3 regions of the Escherichia sp. MAL-1 genome follow, and region 1 is predicted to be linked to each of the others. Evidence: riboswitches for the same ligand, from Rfam matches in the RefSeq annotation. Region 1 holds a riboswitch; each other region holds the start of a gene.

Evidence for each region. Region 1 has a riboswitch for thiamine pyrophosphate ahead of thiB (thiamine ABC transporter substrate binding subunit). Riboswitches for the same ligand answer to the same signal wherever they lie in the genome.
Region 2: it holds a riboswitch for thiamine pyrophosphate, as region 1 does, so the genes downstream of both, thiC (phosphomethylpyrimidine synthase ThiC) here and thiB (thiamine ABC transporter substrate binding subunit) in region 1, are expected to answer to the same signal.
Region 3: it holds a riboswitch for thiamine pyrophosphate, as region 1 does, so the genes downstream of both, thiM (hydroxyethylthiazole kinase) here and thiB (thiamine ABC transporter substrate binding subunit) in region 1, are expected to answer to the same signal.

What each region holds. Positions count from the first base shown of each region.
Region 1 covers NZ_CM129609.1:4,073,432-4,081,269, forward strand. Annotated here, with positions in the region: gene setA (sugar efflux transporter SetA) at 1-397, opposite strand, end outside; gene sgrT (glucose uptake inhibitor SgrT) at 499-630, opposite strand; gene sgrR (DNA-binding transcriptional regulator SgrR) at 719-2,374, shown strand; TPP riboswitch at 2,408-2,507, shown strand; gene thiB (thiamine ABC transporter substrate binding subunit) at 2,538-3,521, shown strand; gene thiP (thiamine/thiamine pyrophosphate ABC transporter permease ThiP) at 3,497-5,107, shown strand; gene thiQ (thiamine ABC transporter ATP-binding protein ThiQ) at 5,091-5,789, shown strand; gene ACU8XX_RS20390 (DedA family protein) at 5,903-6,667, opposite strand; gene araC (arabinose operon transcriptional regulator AraC) at 6,753-7,631, opposite strand.
Region 2 covers NZ_CM129609.1:4,633,390-4,641,227, forward strand. Annotated here, with positions in the region: gene nudC (NAD(+) diphosphatase) at 1-735, opposite strand, end outside; gene rsd (sigma D regulator) at 830-1,306, shown strand; TPP riboswitch at 1,359-1,459, shown strand; gene thiC (phosphomethylpyrimidine synthase ThiC) at 1,540-3,435, shown strand; gene thiE (thiamine phosphate synthase) at 3,435-4,070, shown strand; gene thiF (thiazole biosynthesis adenylyltransferase ThiF) at 4,063-4,818, shown strand; gene thiS (sulfur carrier protein ThiS) at 4,802-5,002, shown strand; gene thiG (thiazole synthase) at 5,004-5,774, shown strand; gene thiH (2-iminoacetate synthase ThiH) at 5,771-6,904, shown strand; gene rpoC (DNA-directed RNA polymerase subunit beta') at 7,146-7,838, opposite strand, start outside.
Region 3 covers NZ_CM129609.1:1,775,297-1,783,134, forward strand. Annotated here, with positions in the region: gene ACU8XX_RS08530 (fimbrial protein) at 1-427, shown strand, start outside; gene ACU8XX_RS08535 (fimbria/pilus periplasmic chaperone) at 507-1,175, shown strand; one part of gene ACU8XX_RS08540 (IS1-like element IS1A family transposase) at 1,169-1,617, opposite strand; one part of gene ACU8XX_RS08540 (IS1-like element IS1A family transposase) at 1,617-1,866, opposite strand; partial or broken gene ACU8XX_RS08545 (fimbrial protein) at 1,924-2,469, shown strand; gene rcnB (Ni(II)/Co(II) efflux transporter accessory subunit RcnB) at 2,551-2,889, opposite strand; gene rcnA (nickel/cobalt efflux protein RcnA) at 3,108-3,896, opposite strand; gene rcnR (Ni(II)/Co(II)-binding transcriptional repressor RcnR) at 4,017-4,289, shown strand; TPP riboswitch at 4,381-4,477, shown strand; gene thiM (hydroxyethylthiazole kinase) at 4,512-5,300, shown strand; gene thiD (bifunctional hydroxymethylpyrimidine kinase/phosphomethylpyrimidine kinase) at 5,297-6,097, shown strand; gene ACU8XX_RS08575 (glycoside hydrolase family 25 protein) at 6,162-6,980, shown strand; gene ACU8XX_RS08580 (GntR family transcriptional regulator) at 7,032-7,778, shown strand; gene ACU8XX_RS08585 (carbohydrate kinase family protein) at 7,752-7,838, opposite strand, start outside.

The sequences.
Region 1 (7,838 bases):
CCGCATATTCCCGCGCCAGAGCAAATAACTGTGGCATTGCCGTATTGGCCAGAGATGCCAGAAGCACACCACAGGTGATAAGCGTCAGATAATGACGATTAAATGCAAACAATAGCGCATTGCCGATAGCCATCAAACAGCAAAATATAATCAGTTTTCGCCGATCGCCCTGACTGTCAGAACGTTTTGCCAACCAGAGGCTTACGCCGATCCCAGCAATAGCATTCACCGTATAAAAGAGTCCGATCCAGAAAGGTTGCGCGCCAACCTCACGACTCAGAAATAAGCTCAATGTAGGAGCCTGTAGCGCCCCGGCCACCCCCATCATAAAAGCGACCAGCATAAATGCCGCGTAAACACCGTTCATACGGCGAGCCATCGTCATTATCCAGATCATACGTTCCCTTTTTAGCGCGGCGAGAATAAAAAAAACCAGCAGGTATAATCTGCTGGCGGGTGATTTTACACCAATACTCAGTCACACATGATGCAGGCAAGTCAACTTTCAGAATTGCGGTCATCCCACTGCATCAGTCCTTCAAGCATGGTTAATCGTTGTGGGACGCTTAACCAACGCAACCAGCACAACTTCGCTGTCGCGGTAAAATAGTGCTGATAAAACTGACGCATGGGGCACCTCCTTGCTTCATCGTTAGGAATTATTGACTTAATATAGGGAAAATAAAATTGCTGTCTTTTGCGCAGGAGTTCCCCTTTTATGCCATCTGCTCGTCTGCAACAACAGTTCATCCGCCTGTGGCAATGCTGCGAGGGTAAATCGCAGGACACAACGCTCAACGAACTGGCAGCGTTATTGAGCTGCTCGCGTCGTCATATGCGTACCCTGCTCAACACCATGCAGGATCGCGGCTGGCTGACGTGGGAAGCGGAAGTCGGGCGCGGTAAACGCTCGCGTCTGACATTCCTCTATACCGGGCTGGCGCTTCAGCAACAGCGGGCGGAAGACCTGCTGGAGCAGGATCGTATCGACCAACTAGTACAGTTGGTTGGCGACAAAGCGACTGTGCGGCAAATGCTGGTTTCTCATCTGGGCCGCAGCTTCCGCCAGGGGCGGCACATCCTGCGCGTGCTCTACTATCGTCCGTTGCGTAATCTGCTACCTGGCAGCGCATTGCGCCGTTCCGAAACCCATATTGCCCGGCAAATCTTCAGTTCGCTAACGCGCATAAATGAGGAAAATGGGGAACTGGAAGCAGACATCGCCCACCACTGGCAGCAAATATCACCGCTTCACTGGCGTTTCTTTTTGCGTCCAGGAGTCCATTTTCATCATGGTCGTGAACTGGAAATGGACGACGTGATCGCCTCTTTAAAACGAATCAATACGCTGCCGCTCTATTCGCATATTGCTGACATTGTGTCGCCGACGCCCTGGACGCTGGATATCCATCTCACGCAACCGGACCGCTGGTTACCGTTATTGCTGGGGCAAGTTCCGGCGATGATCCTGCCGCGCGAATGGGAAACCCTCAGTAACTTTGCCAGCCATCCCATCGGCACCGGTCCGTATGCGGTGATCCGCAACAGCACCAATCAACTGAAAATTCAGGCATTCGATGACTTCTTCGGTTACCGGGCATTAATCGACGAAGTTAACGTCTGGGTTCTGCCGGAAATTGCCGACGAGCCAGCCGGAGGTCTGATGCTAAAAGGTCCACAGGGCGAGGAAAAAGAGATTGAAAGCCGCCTGGAGGAAGGTTGCTACTATTTACTATTCGACAGCCGCACCCATCGCGGGGCGAATCAGCAAGTCAGGGACTGGGTAAGCTATGTGCTTTCTCCAACTAATCTGGTCTATTTCGCTGAGGAACAGTACCAGCAACTGTGGTTCCCGGCTTATGGACTGCTCCCCCGTTGGCACCATGCCCGCACCATAAAGAGCGAAAAACCGGCTGGTCTGGAAAGCCTCACCCTAACCTTTTATCAGGATCACAGTGAGCATCGGGTGATTGCCGGGATCATGCAGCAGATTCTGGCAAGTCACCAGGTCACGCTGGAAATCAAAGAGATCGACTACGATCAGTGGCATACAGGAGAGATCGAAAGTGATATCTGGCTAAACAGCGCCAACTTTACCCTGCCGCTGGACTTCTCTGTTTTCGCACATTTATGCGAAGTGCCACTGCTACAACATTGCATTCCCATTGACTGGCAAGCCGACGCTGCTCGCTGGCGCAATGGCGAGATGAATCTGGCGAACTGGTGCCAGCAACTGGTCGCCAGCAAAGCGATGGTGCCATTATTGCACCACTGGCTGATCATTCAGGGGCAACGCAGTATGCGCGGCCTGCGCATGAACACCCTCGGCTGGTTCGATTTTAAATCAGCGTGGTTTGCGCCACCGGATCCATGATTGCTGGTTGATAACAAAATCACTACACTAACGCCGTTCTCAACGGGGTGCCACGCAAACGCGTGCGCTGAGAAAATACCCGTCGAACCTGATCCGGATAACGCCGGCGAAGGGATTTGAGGCTCCTTCTCAAGTCCTTTGCCACTCTTTTTTGAGGTGCAAAGTGTTAAAAAAATGTCTGCCCCTGCTGTTGCTGTGCACAGCGCCCGTTTTCGCTAAACCCGTTCTGACTGTTTATACCTACGATTCCTTCGCCGCCGACTGGGGGCCTGGTCCGGTGGTTAAAAAAGCCTTTGAAGCCGACTGTAATTGCGAACTGAAACTGGTGGCGCTGGAAGATGGCGTTTCGCTTCTCAACCGTCTACGGATGGAAGGCAAAAACAGCAAAGCCGATGTAGTTCTGGGGCTGGATAACAACCTGTTAGACGCCGCCAGTAAAACCGGACTGTTTGCCAAAAGCGGCGTGGCAGCGGATGCCATTAACGTTCCCGGCGGCTGGAATAATGACACTTTCGTACCGCTTGATTACGGCTACTTCGCCTTCGTCTACGACAAGAACAAACTGAAAAACCCGCCCCAAAGCCTGAAAGAGCTGGTTGAGAGCGATCAAAACTGGCGAGTGATTTATCAGGATCCGCGCACCAGTACGCCGGGGCTGGGTCTGCTGTTGTGGATGCAAAAAGTCTATGGCGATGACACCCCGCAGGCCTGGCAGAAACTGGCGAAGAAAACTGTCACCGTCACCAAAGGCTGGAGCGAAGCCTACGGCCTGTTTTTAAAAGGTGAAAGCGATCTGGTACTGAGTTACACCACCTCTCCGGCTTATCACATTCTCGAAGAGAAAAAAGATAACTACGCCGCCGCGAACTTTAGCGAAGGTCACTATCTGCAGGTGGAAGTCGCCGCCCGCACCGCTGCCAGCAAGCAGCCGGAGCTGGCGCAAAAATTTCTCCAGTTTATGGTTTCTCCGGCTTTCCAGAATGCGATCCCAACCGGCAACTGGATGTATCCGGTGGCAAATGTCACGCTGCCTGCCGGGTTTGAACAATTGACCAAACCAGCAACCACGCTGGAGTTCACGCCAGCCGAAGTGGCGGCACAACGTCAGGCATGGATTAGCGAATGGCAACGCGCCGTCAGCCGTTAATTCCCGGCTGGTTAATTCCAGGTGTAAGCGCCGCCACGCTGGTGGTAGCGGTTGCGCTCGCGGCGTTTCTCGCCCTGTGGTGGAACGCGCCGCAGGGTAACTGGGTGGCAATCTGGCAGGACAGCTACCTGTGGCATGTGGTGCGCTTCTCCTTCTGGCAGGCGTTTCTCTCGGCGCTGCTCTCTGTCGTACCCGCGATATTCCTCGCCCGCGCACTCTATCGCAGGCGCTTTCCGGGTCGGCTGGCGCTGTTGCGTCTGTGCGCAATGACCTTGATCCTCCCGGTGCTGGTTGCTGTTTTCGGCATTCTTAGCGTCTATGGTCGTCAGGGCTGGCTGGCATCGCTCTGCCAATCGCTCGGTCTGGAGTGGACCTTTTCGCCCTACGGCCTGCAAGGTATTTTGCTGGCGCACGTATTTTTTAATCTACCGATGGCGAGCCGCTTATTACTCCAGGCACTGGAAAACATTCCCGGCGAGCAACGTCAGCTTGCCGCCCAGCTTGGGATGCGCGGCTGGCATTTTTTCCGCTTCATCGAATGGCCGTGGCTACGGCGACAAATCCCGCCGGTTGCCGCGCTTATCTTTATGCTCTGTTTCGCCAGCTTCGCCACCGTGCTGTCGCTGGGCGGCGGTCCGCAGGCAACCACTATCGAGCTGGCAATCTATCAGGCGCTGAGTTACGACTACGATCCTGCCCGCGCGGCGATGCTGGCGCTGATCCAGATGGTGTGTTGCCTCGGGTTGGTGCTGCTGAGTCAGCGATTGAGTAAGGCCATTGCGCCAGGCACCACGCTGCTGCAAGGCTGGCGCGACCCGGACGATCGTCTGCATAGCCGCATTTGCGACACGGTGTTAATTGTGCTGGCGCTGCTGCTGTTGCTGCCACCGTTGCTGGCGGTGATCGTCGATGGGCTAAATCGCCAGTTGCCGGAAGTGCTGGCACAACCGGTGCTGTGGCAGGCGCTGTGGACCTCGTTGCGTATTGCGCTGGCGGCAGGTGTATTGTGCGTAGTGCTGACCATGATGCTGCTATGGAGCAGTCGCGAACTTCGGGCGCGGCAGAAAATGCTGGCGGGTCAGGCGCTGGAGATGAGCGGCATGTTGATTCTCGCCATGCCGGGGATTGTGCTGGCTACCGGCTTCTTTTTACTGCTCAACAACACCATTGGCCTGCCGCAATCTGCTGACGGCATTGTGATTTTCACCAATGCGTTAATGGCGATCCCTTATGCGCTGAAAGTACTGGAAAACCCGATGCGCGATATCACCGCCCGCTACAGTATGTTGTGTCAGTCGCTGGGCATTGAAGGCTGGTCGCGCTTAAAAGTGGTCGAGCTGCGCGCCCTGAAACGTCCACTGGCGCAGGCGCTGGCTTTTGCCTGCGTGCTGTCGATTGGTGATTTTGGCGTAGTGGCGTTGTTCGGTAACGATGATTTCCGTACCCTGCCGTTTTATCTCTACCAGCAAATTGGCTCCTATCGCAGCCAGGACGGTGCGGTCACCGCGTTAATTCTGCTACTACTCTGTTTTCTGCTGTTTACCGTGATTGAAAAACTACCGGGGCGAAATGTTAAAACTGACTGATATCACCTGGCTTTATCACCATTTGCCGATGCGTTTTAGCTTAACGGTAGAACGCGGCGAGCAGGTGGCAATCCTCGGGCCAAGCGGCGCGGGTAAAAGTACCCTGCTGAATTTGATCGCCGGTTTTCTGACGCCAGCCAGCGGTTCGCTGACTATCGACGGCGTTGATCACACCACGACGCCGCCGTCACGCCGTCCGGTGTCGATGCTGTTTCAGGAAAACAACCTGTTCAGTCACCTGACGGTCGCGCAGAACATCGGGCTGGGGCTAAATCCGGGATTGAAACTGAACGCGGCACAGCAGGAGAAAATGCACGCTATCGCCCGCCAGATGGGGATTGATAATTTAATGGCGCGGTTACCTGGCGAGCTTTCCGGCGGTCAGCGACAGCGAGTGGCGTTAGCACGTTGTCTGGTACGCGAACAGCCGATTTTATTGCTCGATGAACCGTTCTCTGCGCTCGATCCGGCACTACGCCAGGAGATGTTGACGCTGGTGAGCACGAGCTGCCAGCAGCAAAAAATGACGTTATTGATGGTGTCACACAGTGTGGAAGATGCCGCGCGGATCGCCACGCGCTCGGTGGTGGTCGCCGACGGGCGCATCGCCTGGCAGGGTAAGACCAATGAGTTGTTGAGCGGTAAGGCGAGTGCTTCAGCACTATTGGGGATTACGGGTTAGTATGCACTGTCAGATGCGGCGTGAACGCCTTATCCGACCTACGGACAGTGCGTTTTGTAGGCCTGATAAGACGCGGTCAGCGTCGCATCAGGCAACCCGCACAAGACAATCCCCTAAACCCCAACCACTTTACGCAAAATATCGATATACACCGGCATCAACGGGTGGCGAATTAACACCACCAGCGCCACCACGCCGATGGCAGAAATCAACGGCGTCAGCCACAACAAACGGCCGCGCGACAAATAATGACTTAAACGATCGGTTGCTTTACCGCTGCGCCATAACCGCCAGCACAGCCAGCCACCAACCCACAAAAATACCGCCGTCGCCAGCAGCAACCATTTAAACTCGCCGCTCTGCATTCCGGCTGGAATATCGATCGCCGCGCCCGCCAGAATCCCAGGCAGGAAGTAAAACGGTGGCCACAGCAGGCAGCCGATAATATTCGGCGTAATGAATTTTGCCACCGGCAGATCCAGCATTCCCGCCACCATTGGCACCAGCGGACGCGTCGGGCCAACAAAGCGACCGACCAGAATGGTGAACATGCTGTGTTGATGCAACGCATGTTCAGTTTTATCGAGTAATGCTTTGTTTTTCTTCAGAAATGACCAGCGATGCAACGGCTTTTTAAAACGCCAGCCCAGCCAGAAGGAGATCCAGTCGCCCAGCAGACAACCGACAATCCCTGCCAGCCAGGCGTGCCAGAAACTTAACTCGCCGCTGCCAATCAGCGCTCCCAGCCCCGCCATCAGCACCGTACCGGGTAGAATCAAACCGACCAGCGCCAGCGACTCCAGAAAGGCCACCAACACCACCGCCATCAATGAATACACGGTAGATTGGGTAATAAAGTGTTCCAGCAATGCTTGCATAATGTGCCTGTCAAATGGACGAAGCAGGGATTCTGCAAACCCTATGCTACTCCGTCAAGCCGTCAATTGTCTGATTCGTTACCAATTATGACAACTTGACGGCTACATCATTCACTTTTTCTTCACAACCGGCACGGAACTCGCTCGGGCTGGCCCCGGTGCATTTTTTAAATACCCGCGAGAAATAGAGTTGATCGTCAAAACCAACATTGCGACCGACGGTGGCGATAGGCATCCGGGTGGTGCTCAAAAGCAGCTTCGCCTGGCTGATACGTTGGTCCTCGCGCCAGCTTAAGACGCTAATCCCTAACTGCTGGCGGAAAAGATGTGACAGACGCGACGGCGACAAGCAAACATGCTGTGCGACGCTGGCGATATCAAAATTGCTGTCTGCCAGGTGATCGCTGATGTACTGACAAGCCTCGCGTACCCGATTATCCATCGGTGGATGGAGCGACTCGTTAATCGCTTCCATGCGCCGCAGTAACAATTGCTCAAGCAGATTTATCGCCAGCAGCTCCGAATAGCGCCCTTCCCCTTGCCCGGCGTTAATGATTTGCCCAAACAGGTCGCTGAAATGCGGCTGGTGCGCTTCATCCGGGCGAAAGAACCCCGTATTGGCAAATATTGACGGCCAGTTAAGCCATTCATGCCAGTAGGCGCGCGGACGAAAGTAAACCCACTGGTGATACCATTCGCGAGCCTCCGGATGACGACCGTAGTGATGAATCTCTCCTGGCGGGAACAGCAAAATATCACCCGGTCGGCAAACAAATTCTCGTCCCTGATTTTTCACCACCCCCTGACCGCGAATGGTGAGATTGAGAATATAACCTTTCATTCCCAGCGGTCGGTCGATAAAAAAATCGAGATAACCGTTGGCCTCAATCGGCGTTAAACCCGCCACCAGATGGGCATTAAACGAGTATCCCGGCAGCAGGGGATCATTTTGCGCTTCAGCCATACTTTTCATACTCCCGCCATTCAGAGAAGAAACCAATTGTCCATATTGCATCAGACATTGCCGTCACTGCGTCTTTTACTGGCTCTTCTCGCTAACCAAACCGGTAACCCCGCTTATTAAAAGCATTCTGTAACAAAGCGGGACCAAAGCCATGACAAAAACGCGTAACAAAAGTGTCTATAATCACGGCAGAAAAGTCCACATTGA
Region 2 (7,838 bases), 560 kb from region 1:
TATCAGACGGCGCGCTACGGTGCCGGGCGGCGGGAGTAACGGCAAATCGTCATAGCGATACCAGTTCGCCTCAAGCAATTCTTTCGGGTCGATCACGATGTCGCCGCTGTCATATTCCGCCATAAACGCGGTCATTAAAGACTGAGGAAACGGCCACGGCTGGGAAGTCACATAACGCAAGTTTTTAACTTTAATTCCGCTCTCTTCCATCACTTCCCGCGCGACCGCCTGCTCGAGGGTTTCGCCCACTTCGACGAATCCGGCAAGTACCGTATGGACACCGTTACGATGGCGGGTATGCTGGGCGAGGAGGATCGAATCATCGCGACGGATGGCAACAATAATGCAGGGGGCGATTTGCGGGTAGTAACGCTCACGGCAATGGCTGCACAGCATCGCCCATTCGGTTTTGCTCGGATACATTTCATGCCCGCAGTAACCACAGTATTTATGCGATCGGTAAAACTCCGCCAGTTGTACGCCTCGTCCGGCCAGTTGAAACAGCCCAACATCGAGATCAATGACCTGACGTACCGACCCCATATCGTGACGCCGCTGCTGTTGTACTAACCAAACAGGTTCCCCCTGCCATTCGCCGATTTGTAGTGCGCGCTGACCCACAAGATCGAAATTTGCCGCTTCGCCATATGGCAATTCTCCCTTCGGCAACCATAATTTTTGTTCATGGCTGACGACCCACCAGCCGTGATCTAATTTTTCAATTATACGATCCATAGCTCTTGCACTACCTTTGCATCACTGGCATGTTTAACATGGTTTTTACATTTCTCACTGAGCAGTTTTTGAATACAAACTTGCGGAGTCAATCATGCTTAACCAGCTCGATAACCTGACGGAGCGCGTCAGAGGAAGTAACAAACTGGTTGATCGCTGGCTACATGTACGTAAGCATCTGCTCGTGGCTTACTACAATCTGGTTGGCATTAAGCCTGGCAAAGAATCGTACATGAGGCTAAACGAAAAAGCCCTTGATGATTTTTGTCAGAGCCTGGTCGATTACTTGTCTGCCGGACATTTCAGTATTTATGAGCGCATTCTTCATAAGCTGGAAGGCAACGGGCAACTCGCGCGCGCCGCGAAGATTTGGCCGCAACTCGAAGCCAATACCCAACAGATTATGGATTACTACGATTCCAGCCTGGAAACCGCCATCGATCATGATAATTACCTTGAGTTTCAACAGGTTTTATCTGACATCGGCGAGGCGCTGGAAGCGCGCTTTGTGCTGGAAGATAAGCTGATTCTGCTGGTGCTTGACGCCGCCCGCGTCAAACATCCTGCTTGAGTTCTGCGCTGTTAACGCGTAATTTACATTCAACGCCCCGTTTGTGGGGGCTAATTTCTTGTCGGAGTGCCTTAACTGGCTGAGACCGTTTATTCGGGATCCGCGGAACCTGATCAGGCTAATACCTGCGAAGGGAACAAGAGTTAATCTGCTATCGCATCGCCTTTGCGGCGATCGTCTCTTGCTTCATCCGTCGTCTGACAAGCCACGTCCTTAACTTTTTGGAATGAGCTATGTCTGCAACAAAACTGACCCGCCGCGAACAGCGCGCCCAGGCCCAACATTTTATCGACACCCTGGAAGGCACCGCCTTTCCCAACTCAAAACGCATTTATATCACTGGCACACAACCCGGCGTGCGCGTGCCGATGCGTGAGATCCAGCTTAGCCCGACGCTAATTGGCGGCAGCAAAGAACAGCCGCAGTACGAAGAAAACGAAGCGATTCCGGCCTACGACACCTCCGGCCCGTATGGCGATCCGCAGATTGCCATTAACGTGCAGCAAGGGCTGGCAAAACTACGCCAGCCATGGATCGATGCGCGCGGCGATACCGAAGAACTTACCGTGCGCAGTTCCGATTACACTAAAGCGCGGCTGGCAGATGATGGCCTCGACGAGCTACGTTTTAGCGGCTTATTAACGCCAAAACGCGCCAAAACAGGACGCCGCGTCACCCAACTGCACTACGCCCGCCAGGGCATCATCACACCGGAAATGGAATTCATCGCCATCCGCGAGAATATGGGCCGCGAGCGCATCCGTAGCGAAGTTTTACGCCACCAGCATCCGGGAATGAGCTTTGGCGCACGTCTGCCGGAAAATATCACTGCGGAATTTGTCCGTGATGAAGTTGCTGCCGGACGTGCGATTATCCCGGCCAACATTAATCATCCGGAATCGGAGCCGATGATTATTGGCCGTAACTTCCTGGTAAAAGTTAACGCCAATATCGGCAACTCAGCGGTCACCTCTTCCATCGAAGAAGAAGTGGAAAAGCTGGTATGGTCCACCCGCTGGGGAGCGGATACGGTGATGGATCTCTCCACCGGTCGCTATATTCACGAAACCCGCGAGTGGATTTTGCGTAACAGCCCGGTGCCGATCGGTACAGTGCCGATCTACCAAGCGCTGGAGAAGGTTAACGGGATCGCCGAAGATCTTACCTGGGAAGCGTTCCGCGACACGCTGCTGGAACAGGCCGAGCAAGGTGTGGATTACTTCACTATCCATGCGGGCGTACTGCTGCGCTATGTGCCGATGACCGCGAAACGCCTGACCGGTATCGTCTCTCGCGGCGGTTCGATTATGGCGAAATGGTGCCTCTCCCATCATCAGGAAAATTTCCTCTATCAACACTTCCGCGAAATTTGTGAAATCTGTGCCGCTTATGACGTTTCGCTGTCGCTGGGCGACGGTCTGCGCCCCGGTTCTATTCAGGACGCCAACGATGAAGCGCAGTTTGCCGAGCTGCATACGCTGGGCGAACTGACCAAAATTGCCTGGGAATATGACGTGCAGGTGATGATTGAAGGCCCAGGCCACGTGCCGATGCAGATGATCCGCCGCAATATGACCGAGGAGTTAGAGCACTGCCACGAAGCGCCGTTTTACACTCTGGGGCCGCTAACTACCGATATTGCGCCGGGCTATGACCACTTCACGTCGGGGATTGGTGCGGCGATGATTGGCTGGTTTGGCTGCGCGATGCTCTGTTACGTAACGCCAAAAGAGCATCTGGGTCTGCCCAATAAAGAAGATGTTAAGCAGGGGCTTATCACCTATAAGATTGCCGCCCACGCCGCTGACCTGGCGAAAGGGCATCCGGGCGCGCAAATTCGCGATAACGCCATGTCGAAAGCCCGCTTCGAATTTCGCTGGGAAGACCAGTTTAATCTGGCCCTCGACCCGTTTACCGCCCGCGCTTATCACGATGAAACCCTGCCGCAAGAGTCAGGTAAAGTCGCCCATTTTTGCTCCATGTGTGGGCCGAAATTCTGCTCGATGAAAATCAGCCAGGAAGTGCGTGATTACGCCGCCACGCAAACTATTGAAATGGGAATGGCGGATATGTCGGAGAACTTCCGTGCCAGAGGCGGAGAAATCTACCTGCGTAAGGAGGAAGCGTGATGTATCAGCCTGATTTTCCTCCTGTACCTTTTCGTTCAGGACTGTACCCGGTGGTGGACAGTGTACAGTGGATCGAACGTCTGTTGGATGCAGGCGTACGTACTCTCCAGCTACGCATCAAAGATCGGCGCGATGAAGAGGTGGAAGCCGATGTCGTGGCGGCAATTGCGCTGGGCCGCCGCTATAACGCGCGATTGTTTATCAACGATTACTGGCGGCTGGCGATCAAGCATCAGGCGTATGGCGTCCATTTGGGGCAGGAAGATTTGCAAGCCACCGATCTCAATGCCATCCGCGCGGCAGGCCTGCGGCTGGGCGTTTCGACACATGACGATATGGAAATCGACGTCGCGCTGGCAGCACGCCCCTCTTATATCGCGCTGGGACATGTGTTCCCGACGCAAACCAAACAGATGCCTTCTGCACCGCAGGGGCTGGAACAGCTGGCACGGCATGTTGAGCGACTGGCGGATTATCCCACCGTGGCGATTGGCGGTATCAGTCTGGCACGCGCGCCTGCGGTGATAGCAACGGGTGTCGGCAGTATCGCCGTCGTCAGCGCCATTACTCAAGCCGCAGACTGGCGTTTGGCAACGGCACAGTTGCTGGAAATTGCAGGAGTTGGCGATGAATGACCGTGACTTTATGCGTTATAGCCGCCAAATCCTGCTCGACGATATCGCTCTGGACGGGCAGCAAAAACTGCTCGACAGCCAGGTGCTGATTATCGGTCTGGGCGGGCTGGGTACACCTGCTGCGCTGTACCTGGCGGGCGCTGGCGTCGGGACGCTGGTACTGGCAGATGACGACGATGTGCATTTAAGCAATCTGCAACGACAAATCCTCTTTACCACTGAAGATATCGATCGCCCGAAATCGCAGGTCAGCCAACAGCGACTGACACAGTTGAATCCCGACATTCAACTGACAGCATTACAACAACGGTTAACGGGTGAGGCGTTAAAAGATGCGGTTGCACGGGCCGATGTGGTGCTCGACTGTACCGACAATATGGCGACTCGCCAGGAGATTAATGCCGCCTGCGTGGCACTCAACACGCCGCTTATCACCGCCAGCGCGGTCGGATTTGGCGGTCAGTTGATGGTACTGACGCCGCCCTGGGAGCAGGGGTGTTACCGCTGCCTGTGGCCAGATAACCAGGAGCCAGAACGCAACTGCCGCACGGCGGGCGTGGTTGGCCCGGTGGTCGGGGTTATGGGCACTTTGCAGGCACTGGAAGCCATTAAGTTATTAAGCGGTATAGAGACACCTGCGGGAGAACTCCGACTGTTCGACGGTAAATCCAGCCAGTGGCGCAGCCTGGCGTTGCGCCGCGCCAGTGGTTGCCCGGTATGCGGAGGAAGCAATGCAGATCCTGTTTAACGATCAAGCGATGCAGTGCGCCGCCGGGCAAACTGTTCACGAACTACTGGAGCAACTCGACCAACGACAAGCGGGCGCGGCTCTGGCGATTAATCAGCAAATCGTCCCGCGTGAGCAGTGGGCGCAACATATCGTGCAGGATGGCGACCAGATCCTGCTTTTTCAGGTTATTGCAGGGGGTTGAAATGTTACGTATTGCGGACAAAACGTTTGATTCACATCTGTTTACCGGCACAGGGAAATTCGCTTCTTCACAACTGATGGTGGAGGCGATCCGCGCTTCCGGCAGCCAGCTGGTGACACTGGCGATGAAACGTGTCGACTTGCGCCAGCACAACGACGCTATCCTCGAACCGCTTATCGCGGCGGGTGTGACCCTGCTGCCAAATACATCCGGGGCGAAAACAGCGGAAGAAGCCATTTTCGCCGCCCATCTGGCTCGTGAAGCGTTAGGCACAAACTGGTTAAAATTAGAGATTCACCCTGACGCCCGCTGGCTGTTGCCCGATCCCATCGAAACCCTGAAAGCCGCCGAAACGCTGGTACAACAGGGATTTGTCGTGCTGCCTTACTGCGGGGCCGATCCGGTATTGTGTAAACGTCTGGAAGAAGTCGGCTGTGCAGCGGTGATGCCGCTCGGCGCGCCGATTGGCTCGAATCAGGGACTGGAAACCCGCGCCATGCTGGAGATTATTATCCAGCAGGCCACAGTGCCGGTGGTTGTCGATGCTGGCATCGGCGTTCCCAGCCATGCCGCGCAGGCGCTGGAAATGGGGGCCGACGCGGTGTTAGTGAATACGGCGATTGCCGTCGCGGACGATCCCGTCAACATGGCGAAGGCATTTCGTCTGGCGGTAGAAGCAGGCCTACTGGCACGTCAGTCCGGACCGGGCAGCCGCAGTTATTTTGCTCATGCCACCAGCCCGCTGACCGGATTTCTGGAGGCATCGGCATGAAAACCTTCAGCGATCGCTGGCGACAACTGGACTGGGACGACATCCGCCTGCGTATCAACGGCAAAACGGCTGCTGACGTAGAGCGGGCGCTAAATGCCTCGCAACTCACCCGCGACGACATGATGGCGCTGTTATCGCCTGCCGCCAGTGGCTATCTGGAACAACTGGCCCAACGGGCGCAGCGTCTGACCCGTCAGCGATTTGGCAACACAGTTAGTTTCTACGTCCCGCTTTATCTTTCCAATCTTTGCGCTAACGACTGCACGTACTGTGGATTTTCCATGAGTAATCGCATCAAGCGCAAAACGCTGGATGAAGCGGATATTGCCAGGGAAAGTGCCGCTATACGGGAGATGGGCTTTGAACATCTGCTGTTAGTCACTGGTGAACATCAGGCGAAAGTGGGGATGGATTACTTTCGTCGTCATCTCCCTGCCCTTCGTGAACAGTTCTCTTCACTACAGATGGAAGTGCAACCGCTGGCGGAGACGGAATACGCCGAGTTAAAGCAACTTGGTCTGGATGGCGTGATGGTTTATCAGGAGACATATCACGAGGCGACTTATGCCCGCCATCATCTGAAAGGCAAAAAACAGGACTTCTTCTGGCGGCTGGAAACGCCGGATCGGCTGGGGCGTGCGGGGATTGATAAGATAGGCCTCGGCGCGCTAATTGGCCTTTCCGACAACTGGCGCGTTGACAGCTATATGGTTGCCGAACATTTGCTATGGCTGCAACAGCATTACTGGCAAAGCCGTTACTCTGTCTCCTTTCCGCGCCTGCGCCCGTGTACTGGCGGCATTGAGCCTGCGTCGATTATGGATGAACGCCAGTTAGTGCAAACCATCTGCGCCTTCCGACTGCTTGCACCGGAGATTGAACTGTCACTCTCCACGCGGGAATCACCGTGGTTTCGCGATCGCGTTATTCCGCTGGCGATCAATAACGTCAGCGCCTTCTCGAAAACGCAGCCAGGTGGCTATGCCGATAATCACCCCGAGTTGGAACAGTTCTCACCGCACGACGATCGCAGACCGGAAGCGGTTGCTGCCGCGTTAACCGCTCAGGGTTTGCAGCCGGTATGGAAAGACTGGGACAGCTATCTGGGACGCGCCTCGCAAAGACTATGAGACGGAATGTAAGAACGTAAATTTATTCCGAGCCGCTACGGAAGATGAAAAACGCAAGGTTGTTGAAAGCGTTGTGTTTTTTTATGGTAGTGCCGTCAGCAGGAATGTTGTCCAGGGCGAAAAGCTTCTTCCTCGTTTCGCCCTGCCTTTCTTAATATTTTCCGTGAAGAATTTGCCCTCTGAATAACACCCATAAAAAAACCCGCCGAAGCGGGTTTTTACGTTATTTGCGGATTAACGATTACTCGTTATCAGAACCGCCCAGACCTGCGTTCAGCAGTTCTGCCAGGCTGGCAGATGCGTCTTCGGCAGTCACCTGCGGTGCAGCCGGAGCTTCACCCGCAGCACGGCGACGCATACGATCCTGGTGGTACGCGTAACCGGTACCTGCCGGGATCAGACGACCCACGATAACGTTCTCTTTCAGGCCGCGCAGTTCGTCGCGTTTGCCCGCAACGGCTGCTTCGGTCAGCACGCGAGTGGTCTCCTGGAACGATGCCGCGGAGATGAAGGACTCGGTTGCCAGAGACGCTTTGGTGATACCCAGCAGATCGCGGGAGTAAGTTGCACCCACTTTGCCGTTCGCTTCCAGTTCGCGGTTTGCGATCTTGACGCGAGAGTATTCAACCTGTTCGCCTTCCAGGAAGTCGGAGCTGCCCGCGTTAACGATGGTAGCTTTACGCAGCATCTGACGAACGATAACTTCGATGTGTTTATCGTTAATCTTAACGCCCTGCAGACGGTATACGTCCTGTACTTCGTTAACGATGTAACGAGTAACAGCATGAACACCACGCAGACGCAGAATGTCGTGCGGCGCTTCCGGACCATCGGAAATTACGTCACCACGTTCTACACGTTCACCTTCGAACACGTTGAGCTGACGCCATTTCGGAATCATCTCTTCGTACGGATCGCTACCGTCTACCGGGGT
Region 3 (7,838 bases), 2.3 Mb from region 1:
TCCGTGTAAATTCGAAGCGGGTGGTGATTCAGTAAGTATTAATATGCCGACTGTACCAACCAGTGTCTTTGAAGGTAAAGCTAAATATTCTACCTATGATGATGCAGTCGGTGTAACCAGCAGCATGTTAAAAATTAGCTGCCCGAAAGAAGTTGCTGGTGTAAAACTCTCGTTGATTACCAACGATAAAATAACCGGTAACGATAAGGCGATAGCCAGTAGCAACAATACCGTGGGTTACTATCTCTATTTAGGTGATAACAGCGATGTCCTGGATGTTTCTGCACCTTTTAACATTGAGAGTTATAAAACAGCGGAAGGTCAATATGCTATTCCGTTTAAAGCAAAATACCTGAAACTGACAGATAACTCAGTGCAATCAGGTGATGTGTTATCTTCTCTGGTTATGCGTGTGGCGCAGGATTAATAAATAAAATTGTAAGTTTCTCCAGGTAATAAACATGGCCGCTATCCCATGGCGGCCTTTTAATTTAAGAGGCATTAAAATGAAAGGATTATTATCTTTACTCATTTTTTCTATGGTCCTTCCTGCACATGCCGGAATTGTTATCTACGGGACGCGCATTATTTACCCGGCAGAAAATAAAGAAGTGATGGTGCAGTTGATGAACCAGGGAAACCGTTCTTCGCTGCTGCAGGCGTGGATTGATGATGGCGATACGTCATTACCACCAGAAAAAATTCAGGTTCCTTTCATGTTAACGCCACCAGTGGCAAAAATAGGGGCAAATTCCGGGCAGCAAGTAAAAATCAAAATTATGCCGAATAAACTGCCCACTAATAAAGAAAGCATTTTTTATCTGAATGTTCTGGATATTCCACCAAATAGTCCAGAGCAAGAAGGTAAGAATGCACTGAAGTTTGCGATGCAAAACAGAATTAAGTTGTTTTACCGGCCAGCGGGTATTGCTCCGGTAAATAAAGCGACATTTAAAAAATTGCTGGTAAATCGCAGTGGCAATGGTTTGGTGATAAAAAATGACTCAGCTAATTGGGTGACGATTTCGGATGTCAAAGCTAATAATGTCAAAGTCAATTATGAAACTATTATGATTGCCCCCTTAGAAAGTCAGAGTGTTAATGTCAAAAGTAATAATGCAAATAACTGGCATCTGACCATTATCGATGACCAGGTAATGACTCCAACTTATTGATAGTGTTTTATGTTCAGATAATGCCCGATGACTTTGTCATGCAGCTCCACCGATTTTGAGAACGACAGCGACTTCCGTCCCAGCCGTGCCAGGTGCTGCCTCAGATTCAGGTTATGCCGCTCAATTCGCTGCGTATATCGCTTGCTGATTACGTGCAGCTTTCCCTTCAGGCGGGATTCATACAGCGGCCAGCCATCCGTCATCCATATCACCACGTCAAAGGGTGACAGCAGGCTCATAAGACGCCCCAGCGTCGCCATAGTGCGTTCACCGAATACGTGCGCAACAACCGTCTTCCGGAGCCTGTCATACGCGTAAAACAGCCAGCGCTGGCGCGATTTAGCCCCGACATAGCCCCACTGTTCGTCCATTTCCGCGCAGACGATGACGTCACTGCCCGGCTGTATGCGCGAGGTTACCGACTGCGGCCTGAGTTTTTTAAGTGACGTAAAATCGTGTTGAGGCCAACGCCCATAATGCGGGCTGTTGCCCGGCATCCAACGCCATTCATGGCCATATCAATGATTTTCTGGTGCGTACCGGGTTGAGAAGCGGTGTAAGTGAACTGCAGTTGCCATGTTTTACGGCAGTGAGAGCAGAGATAGCGCTGATGTCCGGCGGTGCTTTTGCCGTTACGCACCACCCCGTCAGTAGCTGAACAGGAGGGACAGCTGATAGAAACAGAAGCCACTGGAGCACCTCAAAAACACCATCATACACTAAATCAGTAAGTTGGCAGCATCACCGGGATGCATGTGTAAATAGCTACAGAAATGCATTGGCACAAAATGCAGGTGTCTATTCCTTTAATCTGACATTGTCATACAACCCGATAACCACAACCTGCAAACCGGACGATTTATTAATTACTTTAGACAGTATTCCCGTTTCACAATTACCAGCCACAGGTAACAAAGCAACAATAAATAGTAAACAAGGGGATATTATTCTGCGTTGTAAAAATTTATTAGGTCAACAAAATCAAACATCACGGAAAATGCAGGTGTATTTATCAAGTTCTGACTTGTTAACCAACAGCAACACAATACTGAAAGGTGCGGAAGATAATGGCGTAGGATTTATTCTTGAAAGTAATGGTTCGCCAGTCACACTTTTAAATATCACTAACAGCAGTAAAGGATATACAAATTTAAAGGAAGTTGCGGCGAAGTCAAAACTTACAGATACAACGGTTTCAATTCCGATAACAGCCAGTTACTACGTCTACGATACAAACAAAGTTAAATCTGGCGCACTGGAGGCAACCGCATTAATCAACGTGAAATACGACTAATAACAAGCAAGACGAGCAAGTGGCTAATAATAAAAAATAACAAGGTGTCTGCATTTCCCCCTCATGATGAGGGGGCTTTTTTTAGCGATGATAAAAAATCTCACCGTCGTAGGCTTTAATGATTTTACCGTCGGTGTCGCTGATCAACACGTACGCGCCACCCATATAGGTCCAGTGCGTCCCGGCATCAGGCGCGGGCAGGTTACGCAACTGCCACTGCTTAATGTTGTACTCATCGGTACGGTACATTTCTGGTACGGTGTCCCCTGGTTTGAAATGCTTAAAGTCAGCAATGAAACTACTTAACTCATACTTAGAAATTCCCGAGGTATTGGTCGAACCCGCGGTGGCTGGTGCGGCCCAGGCGGCACTGGTAACCAGCAAAAGCGCACCCAGCAACATCTTATTTTTAATGGTCATAAACTCTCCACTTTGGGGATCTGTAATATCAGTCGCATATCTTTCCTGCCATACAATATAACTGACAAGCGATATTTTGTTAGTGATCCCATGATTTCGTAAAAAGTGTAAATGAAAGGATGCCCTAAAAGCATCCTTAGCGAGCAGAGAGTCAGCGGAAATAGCTGATTTAAGAATCATCCTGGGCTGAAGATAACATGCAAGCCTAAAGGATTGAGTTATCGCATTATGCCCATGAAGCCATGTACGCCCATATACACACCGACTAAGCCAATCAACAGACTGGAAAAATAGGGGGCGCGTTTAGCGAGAGTGTTAAATCCGCTCCAGCGTTTTGCGACCTGCTGAACGCTGATTGCTGCGCCAACGCCTACGGTGACAAGCGTTAACGCCAGGCCAATGCTGAAACTGACGACCAGTGTTGCGCCCAGTGTCAGGGCTTTCAACTGAATGCATATCAACAGCACGGTAATTGCTGCCGGGCAGGGGATAAGGCCACCGGTTAAGCCAAATAACAAAATTTGCCAGTTGGTGACCTCTCTACCATCAAAGCGTCGTTTAATGTCATTGGCATGGGCTCGTGCATGGGCATCCTGATACTCGCCATGTTCGTGATCGTGATGATGATGCTCATAATCATGCCCGTGCATATTCTCCAGCCAGTTGCGTTCGCCGCGCCAGGTACGCCAGAACATCCAGAACGCGGTGCTAATAATGATCACTGCGGAAATCAGCTGGAGCCACGGTTCTGCTGATTGAGCAGTAAAGCGCTTGCTGATCACCATCCCGCCAAAGGCAATTAACCAGACCACTGCGGTATGCGAAATAGTTGCTGCCAGTCCGAGCATCACCGCTTGTTTAATGGTGCCTTTGATGGCGATGATAAACGCCGCCATCATCGTTTTTGAGTGCCCTGGTTCCAGGCCATGAAGCGCACCAAGTAAGATGGCGCTGGGGATGAAGAACCAGGCGTTTCCTTGCTGAAGAAGAGTTGTAAATTCGGTCATGATAATAATTCTTAGTATTAATTCGGCAATCTGATTCTACTCCCCCCCAGTACCTGATACTACCCCCCAGTAGATTAATAGTGCTATGATTTTTCATATTCTTGTTAACCAGGTGTTGCCATGTCTCATACAATCCGTGATAAACAGAAACTGAAAGCGCGTGCCAGTAAGATTCAGGGCCAGGTCGTGGCGCTCAAGAAAATGCTCGACGAGCCGCACGAATGCGCTGCAGTTTTACAACAGATTGCTGCTATCCGTGGCGCGGTAAACGGTCTGATGCGGGAAGTGATTAAAGGTCATCTGACGGAACACATCGTTCACCAGGGGGATGAGCTAAAACGTGAAGAAGATCTGGATGTCGTTCTGAAGGTGCTGGATTCATATATCAAATAATTTATTAACGCGATTGTAAAACTGCCGTTTTTCCTCGTTTACAACGCGTGCGCTGGACATTACCATCCTCCTCTGCGATTTATCATCGCAACCAAACGACTCGGGGTGCCCTTCTGCGTGAAGGCTGAGAAATACCCGTATCACCTGATCTGGATAATGCCAGCGTAGGGAAGTCACGGACCACCAGGTCATTGCTTCTTCACGTTATGGCAGGAGCAAACTATGCAAGTCGACCTGCTGGGTTCAGCGCAATCTGCGCACGCGTTACACCTTTTTCACCAACATTCCCCTCTTGTGCACTGCATGACCAATGATGTGGTGCAAACCTTTACCGCCAATACCTTGCTGGCGCTCGGTGCATTGCCAGCGATGGTTATCGAAACCGAAGAGGCCAGTCAGTTTGCGGCTATCGCCAGTGCCTTGTTGATTAACGTTGGCACACTGACGCAGCCACGCGCTCAGGCGATGCGTGCTGCCGTTGAGCAAGCAAAAAGCTCTCAAACACCCTGGACGCTTGATCCAGTAGCGGTGGGTGCGCTCGATTATCGCCGCCATTTTTGTCATGAACTTTTATCTTTTAAACCGGCAGCGATACGTGGTAATGCTTCGGAAATCATGGCATTAGCTGGCATTGCTAATGGCGGACGGGGAGTGGATACCACTGACGCCGCAGCTAACGCGATACCCGCTGCACAAACACTGGCACGGGAAACTGGCGCAATCGTCGTGGTCACTGGCGAGATGGATTATGTTACCGATGGACATCGTATCATTGGTATTCACGGTGGTGATCCGTTAATGACCAAAGTGGTAGGAACTGGCTGTGCATTATCGGCGGTTGTCGCTGCCTGCTGTGCGTTACCAGGCGATACGCTGGAAAATGTCGCATCTGCCTGTCACTGGATGAAACAAGCCGGAGAACGCGCAGTCGCCAGAAGCGAGGGGCCAGGCAGTTTTGTTCCACATTTCCTTGATGCGCTCTGGCAATTGACGCAGGAGGTGCAGGCATGAAACGAATTAACGCTCTGACGATTGCCGGTACTGATCCGAGTGGTGGTGCGGGGATTCAGGCCGATCTTAAAACCTTCTCGGCACTTGGCGCTTATGGTTGCTCAGTTATTACTGCACTGGTGGCGCAAAATACCCGTGGCGTACAGTCGGTGTATCGCATTGAGCCTGATTTTGTCGCCGCCCAGCTCGATTCGGTGTTCAGCGATGTGCGAATCGATACCACTAAAATCGGTATGCTGGCGGAAACCGATATTGTTGAAGCGGTGGCAGAACGGTTGCAACGTTATCAGATCCAAAACGTGGTACTCGACACCGTTATGCTGGCAAAAAGCGGCGACCCGCTGCTTTCACCTTCGGCGGTTGCTACGCTGCGCAGTCGATTATTGCCACAGGTTTCATTAATAACGCCAAACTTGCCCGAAGCTGCCGCCTTGCTCGACGCGCCACACGCGCGCACCGAACAGGAAATGCTGGAACAAGGGCGATCGCTGTTGGCGATGGGCTGTGGCGCAGTGCTAATGAAAGGTGGTCATCTGGATGATGAGCAAAGCCCGGACTGGCTGTTTACCCGCGAGGGTGAACAACGGTTTACCGCACCGCGCATTATGACCAAAAACACCCACGGCACTGGTTGTACACTCTCTGCGGCGTTGGCTGCACTACGCCCGCGCCATACAAACTGGGCTGACACCGTACAGGAGGCAAAAAGCTGGCTTTCATCGGCGTTAGCCCAGGCCGACACGCTGGAAGTTGGTCACGGTATTGGTCCGGTTCACCACTTCCACGCCTGGTGGTGAGCACCGTACTATAGCTGCTTTGGTTATTGTCAGCCTTTGGCACTGACATTCAGGGATGAAACCAATGCAGCTAAGAATTACCAGTCGAAAAAAACTCACCTCTCTATTATGCGCTCTTGGGCTAATTTCCATCGTTGCAATTTATCCGCGTCAGACGGTGAATTTTTTCTATTCGACAGCAGTTCAGATTACAGACTACATCCACTTCTACGGTTATCGCCCGGTTAAATCTTTCGCTATTCGCATTCCTGCCAGTTACACCATTCACGGAATAGATGTTTCGCGCTGGCAGGAGCGGATCGACTGGCAGCGGGTGGCAAAAATGCGCGACAACGGTATCCGCTTACAGTTTGCTTTTATTAAGGCGACGGAAGGAGAAAAGCTGGTGGACCCCTATTTTTCGCGTAACTGGCAACTAAGCCGCGAAAATGGCCTGCTGCGCGGGGCATATCATTATTTCTCCCCGTCGGTAGCAGCACCGGTTCAGGTGCGATTATTTCTGCAAACGGTAGATTTCTCACAAGGCGATTTCCCTGCGGTACTGGACGTAGAAGAGCGAGGAAAATTATCGGCAAAAGAATTACGCAAGAGGGTAAGTCAGTGGCTAAAAATGGTCGAAAAAAGTACGGGGAAAAAGCAGATTATTTACTCAGGAGCCGTTTTTTATCACACGAATCTGGCGGGCTATTTCAATGAATATCCGTGGTGGGTGGCTCACTACTATCAACGTCGTCCGGACAATGACGGCATGGCCTGGCGCTTCTGGCAGCATTCCGACCGTGGACAGGTAGATGGCATCAATGGTCCGGTGGATTTTAATGTGTTTAATGGCACGGTGGAGGAGTTGCAGGGATTCGTTGATGGGATTAAAGAAACGCCTTAAATAAGAAGCAGTGATATACTCCCACCAGACTCCCTGGCAGGAAAAAGACAAATGGAACAAGCGCATACCCAGCTGATTGCCCAACTGAACGAACGTATTTTAGCGGCGGATAACACGCCGCTTTATATTAAGTTTGCCGAAACGGTAAAAAATGCCGTGCGCAGCGGGGTGCTGGAGCATGGCAATATTTTGCCCGGTGAGCGTGATTTAAGTCAGTTAACCGGCGTTTCGCGCATTACGGTGCGCAAGGCGATGCAGGCGCTGGAAGAAGAGGGTGTGGTGACGCGTTCGCGCGGTTACGGCACGCAGATCAACAACATCTTCGAATACTCGTTGAAAGAAGCGCGAGGTTTTTCTCAGCAGGTGGTATTGCGCGGGAAAAAGCCCGATACGCTATGGGTTAACAAGCGTGTCGTGAAATGTCCCGAAGAAGTCGCGCAGCAGCTGGCGGTCGAAGCAGGAAGTGATGTCTTTTTGCTTAAGCGTATTCGCTATGTCGATGAAGAAGCGGTATCGATTGAGGAATCGTGGGTTCCGGCGCATTTAATTCATGATGTTGATGCCATCGGGATTTCACTTTATGACTATTTCCGCAGCCAGCACATTTACCCACAACGTACGCGTTCCCGCGTTAGCGCCCGGATGCCGGATGCCGAGTTTCAGTCACATATTCAGTTAGATAGCAAAATACCGGTGCTGGTGATCAAGCAAGTGGCGCTTGACCAACAGCAACGGCCTATTGAGTACAGCATTAGCCACTGTCGCAGCGATCTATACGTTTTTGTGTGCGAGGAGTAGTTCCTCGCGCGTTGGCGCACAATCACCGCCGCGATGCCCGACAACCCACGACGCCACTGC